Regions from separate parts of the Peribacillus muralis genome, predicted to be linked through region 1. Evidence: riboswitches for the same ligand, from Rfam matches in the RefSeq annotation. Region 1 holds a riboswitch; the other holds the start of a gene.
The links. A riboswitch is a leader RNA that binds a small molecule or an ion and turns the genes downstream of it on or off. The one in region 1 is predicted to bind S-adenosylmethionine.
Positions count from the first base shown of each region.

Region 2: another riboswitch for S-adenosylmethionine. It lies ahead of ABE28_RS12095 (YezD family protein); the one in region 1 lies ahead of ABE28_RS12995 (bifunctional homocysteine S-methyltransferase/methylenetetrahydrofolate reductase).

Region 1 covers NZ_CP017080.1:2,685,987-2,691,050, reverse strand. Annotated here, with positions in the region: gene ku (non-homologous end joining protein Ku) at 1-582, shown strand, start outside; gene ABE28_RS13000 (MOSC domain-containing protein) at 993-1,643, shown strand; SAM riboswitch class I at 1,753-1,851, shown strand; gene ABE28_RS12995 (bifunctional homocysteine S-methyltransferase/methylenetetrahydrofolate reductase) at 1,955-3,802, shown strand; gene metH (methionine synthase) at 3,795-5,064, shown strand, end outside.
Region 2 covers NZ_CP017080.1:2,484,567-2,489,630, reverse strand. Annotated here, with positions in the region: gene pdxT (pyridoxal 5'-phosphate synthase glutaminase subunit PdxT) at 1-444, shown strand, start outside; gene ssuE (NADPH-dependent FMN reductase) at 799-1,341, shown strand; SAM riboswitch class I at 1,535-1,644, shown strand; gene ABE28_RS12095 (YezD family protein) at 1,797-1,940, shown strand; gene ABE28_RS12090 (phosphoadenylyl-sulfate reductase) at 2,113-2,817, shown strand; gene sat (sulfate adenylyltransferase) at 2,847-3,995, shown strand; gene cysC (adenylyl-sulfate kinase) at 4,037-4,636, shown strand; gene ABE28_RS12075 (nitrite/sulfite reductase) at 4,654-5,064, shown strand, end outside.

The sequences.
Region 1 (5,064 bases):
GAAAAAGCTGTGGAAATCGTGGATTTCGTGAAAATAGAGGAAATCGATCCGATTTATTTTAACCGCAGTTATTATATGTCTCCCAACGACGGAGGAATAAAAGCCTATTCCCTTTTAAGACAAGCGCTTAAGGAATCCAATAAGGTAGGAATAGCGAAAATAATCATTCGTTCAAAAGAACAAATGGCTGTCATTCGAGTCGTTGATAATACGCTAGTGATGGAAACGATTCATTATCCGGATGAAGTGCGTCCTGCAGCGGATGTTCCCAATATCCCAGCTAATGATACGATCGTAAAAAAAGAAATTGATACAGCAGTCCTGTTAATTGATCAATTAACATCGACGTTCGACCCGACCAAATATACTGATGATTATCGAACCGCTTTACTTGAACTGATTGAATCTAAGAAAAAGGGACAGAAGGCGATTAGTGCCACAACAAAGGAACCGGTCGCAAACAATGTAACCGATTTAATGGAGGCATTACAGGCTTCCATTGACCGAACGAAACATGAAGAGCCGGAAAAGAAAAAAACCACCAGAAAGAAGGCGGCACCGAAAAAAAAGAAACAAGCTTAATACGAAAAAAAGCCAAGCGGAGAAGGAATGCTTGGCTTTCTGTATGTATGTTTAGCGACTATGAAGAAGTGGTCATGTCGGAAGGCGAAAGCAGGGCAAAAAAAAATCGCTCCCTAAAGAGCGACAATGAGGAATTCAATCGTGAAATCAACATATAGGCGAACCGTTGTAGTTTTCGACTATATATTGTGTTCATATTCTACCATATTTAATTCTGAAATAGCAACATTATTACGGTAACTTACTAATGATTTTTCTTGGAATTCAATGATATTTCATCCAATTCGAAAGTTGTGTGATTTTCAGTAATGGTATATTCTCCTAAAAAAACTATAGAATAAAAGGGATTTTTAGTATAATTTATTCATATAAGAATAATTCACATTTTATGAGGATTGGAAGAGGGATAAATGAATAACAAGAAAATAGTTTCACTTCAAGTCGGGAAGCCAAAACAAGAAACATTTGCGAATATCAACATATTCTCCGCGATGAGCAAACAAGCAGTCGAGACCTTAACGGTAACAAAATCGGGCATAATGGGTGACGGAGTAGGCAATGTAAAATTCCACGGGGGTCCTGATCGGGTTATATGTTTTTATCCTTATGAACACTACGCATTATGGAATGCCAAATTCTCTAAAAAACTGGATATTCCTGCATTTGGTGAAAATGTAACAGTGACAGGGATGACCGAGGATACTACATATATTGGAGATGTTTATCAAATGGGTGAAGCGATCATCCAAATTAACCAGGGAAGGATACCCTGCTCGACGATATCCCATTATAACCTCGAGCCTCGCTTTTTGAAATCAGTCATGAAAACTGGTTTCACTGGGTATTTTGCAAGGGTCATCAAAGAGGGGACCATAAAGAAGCAAGATGAGATCGTGTTACTTGAACGACATCAGGAAAAAATTACCGTTCAATACGCAACGGAGGTGATTCTCCATGGAAGGGACGGGCTGGAAGGAGCACGTACTTTATTTGCTTTGGATTCACTCGCGGAGGACTGGAAACAAAGGGCCGGAAAACGAATTCAGGCTGTAAAGAAGTGAAGTAATTATCGGAAAAATGAAAAAATGGCGAGTAAGGTATTGAAATGGACAGGTTAATCATGTAAATTAAATATAAATAAATTTTGAAATTTGTGAAAATTGAATATCGATCTTATCGAGAGAGGTGGAGGGACTGGCCCGAAGAAACCTCAGCAACCAGCTTAGGCAAAGGTGCTAAATCCAGCAAGCAGAGCTTGATAGATGAGGAGAAAGTTTCAAGAAACCTTCTTCTTTGAGAAGGTTTTTTTCCTTTTCTCTCATACTCTTAGAAAATGACAAAAACATAATCGTTTTTGAGAGAGGGTGTAATAATGAATTTTCGTAAAGAATTAAAAGAAAGAATGCTGGTAGGAGAAGGGGCAATGGGGACTTTATTATACTCCTATGGCATTGATCAGTGTTATGAGGAATTGAACTGTACGAACCCCGATCAAATAGAATCGATCCATCGTGCCTATCTGGAGGCGGGTGCAGATATCCTTCAATCGAATACCTATGGTGCCAACTTCAACAAGTTGAAGCGTCATGGGCTCGAAGATGAGGTAAGCAAGATCAATCGCCAAGGAGTCATCCTCGCTAAAAAAGCGGCAAAAGGCAAGGCTTACGTCTTCGGTACAATCGGGGCACAGCGAAGTATTAGAAAATCCGATTTGAGCATGGAAGAAATAAAGCGAGGCTTTCGTGAACAACTTTACAGCTTATTGATGGAAAATCCGGATGGGATCCTACTGGAAACATATTATGATCTCGAAGAACTGGAAACCGTATTGCAAATCGTTAAAAAAGAAACGGAACTGCCCATCATTGCAAATGTATCCATGCATGAACTGGGCAATCTCCAAAATGGGCTCCATTTAAATGATGCATTTCAAAAGCTTGAGCAATTGGGGGCAGATGTTGTTGGCGTGAATTGCCGGCTTGGCCCGCACCATATGATTCGTTCATTGGAAGAAGTGAATTTGCCAAAACATGCTTCGATTGCCATCTATCCGAATGCAAGCCTCCCGGATTATGTGGATGGAAGGCTCGTCTATAAAGCAGTTCCTGAATATTTCGGCTCGAGTGCCCTGGACTTACGTAAGCAAGGAGCGACGATCATAGGCGGGTGCTGCGGAACCACTCCCCTGCATATTCAAGCCGTGAAGAAGGCAGTTGGAAGCTTGGCTCCTGTAAATGAAAAATTCACGAAACCACGGCAAATAGAAATAATTGAGATAAACGATAGAGAAGGGGAACTTCCTCTATATGAAAAGGCCAAAACAGAAAGGACGATTCTTGTTGAACTCGATCCACCGAAAAAGTTGGGGATAGAAAATTTCATGATTGGTGCGAAAGCTTTAAAAAGTGCAGGCGTGGATTCCATTACATTAGCGGATAATTCACTTGCTTCACCAAGAATATCGAATGAGGCACTGGCAAATTTATTGAAGACCCAATTGAATGTGAAGCCAATGGTACATATAACATGTCGTGATCGTAATTTAATCGGTCTGCAGTCCCACTTAATGGGCTTGCAGACGGTGGGGTTGAACGAGATATTGATCATTACCGGCGATCCATCCAAAATCGGGGACTTTCCCGGTGCCACATCGGTTTATGATTTATCATCCTTTGATTTGATAAGCATGGTCAAACAATTTAATGAGGGTCTTTCTTATTCGGGTCAAAGTTTGGGCCAACGCGCAAATTTCAAGATTGCCGCCGCGTTTAATCCCAATGTGAAATATTTGGATAAAGCAGTGCAGCGAATCGAAAAGAAAATTGCCTGTGGTGCGCATTCCTTTTTGACGCAGCCCATTTATTCAGTCCAACAAATGGAGGAAGTTCATGAAGCGACCAAACATTTGGAAACGCCGATCTTCATCGGGATCATGCCTTTGACAAGCACGAGGAATGCCGAATTCATCCACAATGAAATCCCAGGCATCAAATTGCCGGACAATGTCAGGCGAGCAATGGCTTTAGCAGGGAATGACCCTGTAAAGGCAAGGATGGAAGGTGTTAACATTGCTAGGGAGCTAGTGGACGCAGCAAGAGATAAATTCAAGGGAATTTATTTAATCACTCCATTCCTTCGTTATGAAATGACAGCGGAACTTACGAAATATATAAAAAAAATCGATAGTAAACAAACATCAGAGGTGGCAGTGCATGAATAAAAAAGCGCTACAAGAACAGTTGGATTCCAAAATTCTCCTACTTGATGGAGCGATGGGAACCATGCTTCAGGCGGAGAATTTGACAGCAGCGGAGTTCGGCGGCGAACAGTTCGAGGGATGCAATGAATATTTATCGCTGACGCAACCGGAACTCATCCAATCCATCCATGAAAAATATTTGGCAGCAGGTGCCGATATCATTGAAACAAATACTTTTGGGGCGACAAGCATCGTCTTGGAGGAATATCAAATAAGCACGCTTGCATACAAGATTAATGAAATTTCGGCAAAGCTTGCAGTCCAAGCTTGTGAAAAGTTTTCAAACAATAGCTGGCCTAGATATGTAGCTGGCTCGATGGGACCTACGACAAAAACACTATCCGTTACAGGGGGGACGACTTTCGACATTCTAACCGATTCTTATGAAGAGCAGGCACTCGGCCTCCTGGACGGCGGTGTGGACCTATTATTGGTGGAAACGTGTCAGGACATGCTTAATGTCAAGGCCGCCTTTTCAGGAATAAAAGCGGCCTTTGCCAAAACTGGAAAAGAAGTCCCTGTGATGATATCCGGTACGATCGAACCGATGGGCACAACACTCGCCGGTCAATCAATAGAGGCTTTCTATTTATCGGTCGAGCATATGAAGCCTGTTGCAGTCGGCCTGAATTGTGCAACAGGACCGGAATTCATGATCGATCATATCCGGACACTTGCAGAGATAGCAAACAGCGCGATTAGCTGTTACCCGAATGCTGGACTTCCGGATGAAGAGGGACACTATCATGAGTCGCCTGCTTCACTTGCAGAGAAAATGAAGCAATTTGCCGAAAAGGGCTGGGTCAATATCATTGGCGGATGCTGCGGTACGACCCCTGAGCACATAAGTGAGCTTTCTAGGGTTCTTGATGGCTTGCAGCCTCGCCTAAGGGCTGAAACTGCTCACGGACATGCCGTATCAGGCATAGAGCCCCTCATTTATGAAGAGTCAATGCGACCTTTATTCGTAGGTGAAAGGACGAATGTTATCGGATCAAGGAAATTCAAGGAGCTGATTCGTGGGAAGCAATACGAGCCAGCTGCCGAAATAGCACGTGCCCAGGTGAAAAAAGGTGCACATGTAATTGATATTTGTCTTGCAGACCCGGATGGCGATGAACTAGGCGATATGAAAGAATTCGTGGAAGAGGTCGTCAAAAAGGTGAAGGTGCCATTGGTGATCGATACGACGGATGAATCCGTTCTTGAGCAAGCATTGAAGC
Region 2 (5,064 bases), 200 kb from region 1:
AGAAAGCTTATGGATCGCTATGGCTTTATGGGTCCAATCAAAACATTCTTTGACCAAAAAAAACCGATTTTCGGTACTTGTGCGGGAATGGTATTGGCGGCCAATCGTTTGTCTGGCGATGAAAAGGCTTATCTTGAATTGATGGATATTTCCGTGAAAAGAAACGGATTTGGCCGTCAACGTGATAGCTTTGAGGCGAACTTATCGATCAATGGAATGGAAGAACCATTCAAAGCCGTTTTCATCCGTGCTCCATATGCTGTTGGAGCTGGGGTGGATGTGGAGATTTTGGCTGAATATGATAATAAAGTCGTCGCTGCAAGACAGGAACATGTCCTTGTCAGTGCTTTTCATCCGGAATTAACGGGTGATGATCGTTTTATGCGACTTTTTATAGATATGGTAAAAGCATCCTTGAAAGAGGCAGATTTGAAAATCGGTTAAAAAGCAGCTGTCACTATCGAGTCCAGAATATAGACAAACTCATTTCATAGAGTTTGTCTATATTTTTTTAACCCTATAAATTATTGGCACGACCTTTTTCACGATTATGTCGAATTGATTTTCACTGAAGCAATCGCTCTTCACGATCCGCACTGAAAAACGCATTATTCCATTCGTTCAGGTTTTATATAGATAGGTACGTTCGATTTCGTTGGAATAAACGAAAATAAACAACAACTGGCCAAGGGTTGTAAGTTGACTTCTATTTTTCAGACTATTACGATAAAATTAAATAACAGATAATACATGAAGGAAAGTGCAAGTTTGGAAATAAGATAATAGGAGGAAATGTACATGAGCGAAATTGTCATATTATCAGGAAGTCCTGCAATTCCATCAAGAACGGACATTTCACTGAAACATATTCAATCATTAGTTGAGAAAGAGGGCTTTGCCACAGCATATTATTCAATTACCGAATTTTCAGCAGATGATTTGTTCCAAGGCCTTTATAACAGCGAAGAAATTTTAAAGCTTGCAGAAAAGATTTCTAAAGCGAGGGGAATCATCATTGGATCACCTGTATATAAAGCATCCTACACGGGTGTATTGAAAGCATTGATTGATTTGCTGCCGGAAAATGCGTTTAAGGGAAAACCGGTGCTTCCGATTATGATCGGGGGGAGCCACAGGCATTTATTGGCGATTGATTATGCACTAAAGCCGTTAATTTCCATCTTAAAAGGCGAGCCATTGCAAGGCATTTATTTCGTTGATAAGGAAATAGATAAAACAACTCCAGAAAACCCGATTCATGATGTGAACCTGGTCGATCGCGTCCAAGGTCAAGTTCAGGAATTTGTAGAGGCAATTCAATTAAGAAATGTGTCACTCTGATTCCGTTTCTTGCATAGCTAATTCATTCAATTGCAGATCATCCATAAATGCAAGCATGTAGGACATGGACAAAAAAATAGAAAATGAATATCGTGTATAATAATTACAATTCATCCATTTAATTAATCCAAGTTGTTTTATAAGAAAACTCCATTGACAAGGATTGAATATATGGTAATATTTAAAATAATAAAACTTATCCAGAGCGACGGAGGGAATTGGCCCTTTGAAGTCCAGCAACCTGCATGATGTATGCAAGGTGCTACATCCAACAAAATGGTTCACCATTTTGGAAGATAAGGTAATGGTTATTTACCTTGAAATCTTTCCATTATGGAAAGATTTTTGTTTTTTATAAAAATTTTGAATAATCCATAACAATGTAAGGTTGAGTGGAATTATATAAATTTAAGAAAATTAAATGAGTGGTCGATTTTCTTAAAGGAGGAACTATTTTGGATAAAGAGAATCAGCTTGAGGAAATATTTGAAAGACTTCAAGAAATGCTTCATTCAATGAAGTATGGATCCATCACACTTGTTGTCCAAGATGGTAAAATCATTCAAATGGAAAGAAATGAAAAGCTTAGAATTAAATAAGACAGCTGCTGACTAGAAAAACTAGAGGCGTGTTTAACTAATATAAAGAGAATATTGGTTAAATTCGTCTCTTTTTCCTAGAATTAAAGATACAGTGGGTTCCGATCACCTGTTACTCCAGCCATTGATACGCAAGCAAGTTTTAGAGGGGGCTATAAGGTTGGTTGCATTAATTAAATACGAAAATTTCAATTGTGATTCTTTACCGGTCTTTCCTGAAGATAGTGAGACAAAAGGGGCTTTGGAGGTACTGAAATGGGCTAATGAAGAATACGGGAATAAGCTCATATATGCGTGTAGCTTTGGGATAGAAGGCATCGTGCTTACGGATTTACTGGCAAAGGTGAACCCTGCGGCCAAAATCGTTTTCCTCGATACGGATGTCCATTTTGAGGAAACGTATCAATTGATCGATCAAGTGAAAAAAAAATATCCGGACCTTTCAATAGAGATGAAGAAACCTGCTTTGACGCTGGAGGAACAAGCTTCGGAATATGGAGACGAATTATGGCTAAGTGACTCTAATAAGTGTTGTCATATCCGTAAAATCACTCCACTTACTGAGGTGCTTTCGACGGCAACGGCTTGGCTGTCTGGGCTGAGACGCGAGCAATCCGAAACAAGGGCCGCAACCGAGTACATCAATAGAGATAATAAGTTCCAATCAATTAAGATTTGTCCGCTAATCCATTGGACATGGAAGGACGTTTGGCGGTATGCACATAAAAATGGACTGCCATATAATATCCTGCATGATAACGGTTATCCGAGTATTGGCTGTAAGACCTGCACTTCAGCTGCCATTAATGCGGATGATTTACGCTCAGGACGCTGGCAAGGCGCTCAAAAAACGGAATGCGGCTTGCATTTATCCTAAATAAATAGAAAACATAGGGGGAAATTAGCATGACAAACAGTCTGCCTCACGGAGGAACTTTAATCGATCTTTGGGAACCAACATATGATACTGGTAAAATAAAAAATTCAGTCGAAATTGATGCGATTGCCTTAAGTGACCTTGAGTTGATAGGGACGGGCGCATATAGCCCGATAAAAGGCTTTTTCACAAAAAGAGACTACGAGGCTGTTGTCAAAACTATGAGACTGAGCAGCGGCCATGTTTGGAGCATACCGATTACACTGCCATTATCGGAATCGTCAGCAAAGACCCTTACTATCGGAGAGGAAGTAAAGCTTACGCATGAGGGGGAAACATACGGCGTCCTTACTGTTTCCGATATCTTCACTCCAGATAAAACATTGGAAGCGACGTTGGTTTATCAGACGGATGACGAGAAGCATCCAGGGGTGAAAAATTTATATGAACGTGGAAATGTATATGCCGGCGGTGAAATAAAATTGGTCAAAAGGATTGAACGTTCCCTATTTCATGCTCATTATTTGGATCCTGTCGAGACGAGGGAAGCTTTTGCAGCGAAGGGGTGGAAAACGGTTGTCGGATTCCAGACCAGGAACCCAGTCCACCGTGCCCATGAATATATCCAAAAGACAGCTTTGGAAATCGTCGACGGTCTATTCTTGAATCCGCTTGTAGGTGCCACTAAATCTGATGACATTCCGGCTGATGTTCGAATGGAGAGCTATAAGGTGCTTCTTGAAAAATATTATCCCGAGAATCGGGTCTCCCTTGCCGTTTTCCCTGCCGCGATGCGATATGCAGGACCGAGGGAAGCCATTTTCCATGCGATGGTACGTAAAAACTATGGCTGTACCCATTTTATTGTCGGCCGTGATCATGCTGGGGTTGGCGATTATTATGGCACTTATGATGCGCAAAAAATCTTCGGGAATTTTAATGCGGATGAGCTAGGGATTACCCTGTTATTTTTCGAACATAGTTTTTATTGCAAAGCTTGCGGTAATATGGCATCAGCCAAAACTTGTCCGCATGACAAGGAGGATCATGTAATCCTTTCCGGAACGAAGGTAAGGGAAATGCTGCGAAATGGTGAAATTCCTCCAGCTACATTTAGCCGTAAAGAAGTCATTGAGGTGTTGATCGAAGGGCTAAAAAAGAATGAAGTTTTTAACTGATTGGTAAAAATATGAAGAAGTGCAGTAAGAGGGGGAGCATAATGAGTAAAAACACAAATGTAACATGGCATGAATCGTCATTGACCAAGGAACTGCGCCGGAAGCAGAACGGACATGAGAGCACGGTCCTATGGTTTACGGGCCTGTCGGGATCAGGGAAATCAACGATTGCAAATGCAGTTGCCAAAGAGCTGTATAACCGGAATATACGCAGTTATGTGTTGGATGGGGACAATATCCGCCATGGATTAAATAAAGATTTAGGATTTTCAGAAGAAGATCGAACGGAGAATATTAGGCGAATAGGCGAAGTTTCCAAGCTTTTTGTCGATAGCGGGCAGTTCGTATTGACCGCCTTCATATCACCCTTCCGCGCAGACCGCAAGATTGTGCGGGATTTGCTTGCAGAAGGGGAGTTCATTGAAGTATACATAAAGTGCCCCATCGAGGAGTGCGAGGTCCGCGACCCTAAAGGTCTCTACGACAAGGCACGTAAAGGAATCATCAAAGACTTTACGGGTATCGACTCTCCATACGAAGAGCCTGAACAGCCGGAAATCATTCTAGAGTCCAACCGGTACAGTGTAGAAGAGTGCGTCGAACAAGTAATCAGCTTTTTGACAGCAAAGAGAGCGATTTGATCAAGGAGGAAAAATCAATGGTATACGAGAAACTTTGGTCGGAGAATCCTTTGATCGCTAAAAATAAAACCGAAATAAGGAAATTGGAAAAAGACGGGCTCGCCATTTTTGACGATATTGCCCATTATGCTGCTAATGGATTTGAATCGATTCCTAAAGAGGAATGGGATATGTTCAAATGGGCCGGCCTTTACTTGCAACGTCCCAAAGAAGCGGGTTACTGGATGATGCGTGTCGTCATACCCGGTGGTATCGTGACTTATGATCAACAAATCGCACTAGCGAACATCGCTAAAGATTACGGCCGCGGAGTATATGATATCACCACTCGTCAAGCAATCCAATTTCATTGGCTGACGATAGAGCAAATCCCGGATATTTTGGCCCGCTTAGATCGGGTTGGATTGACTACCGCCGGTGCTTGTGGT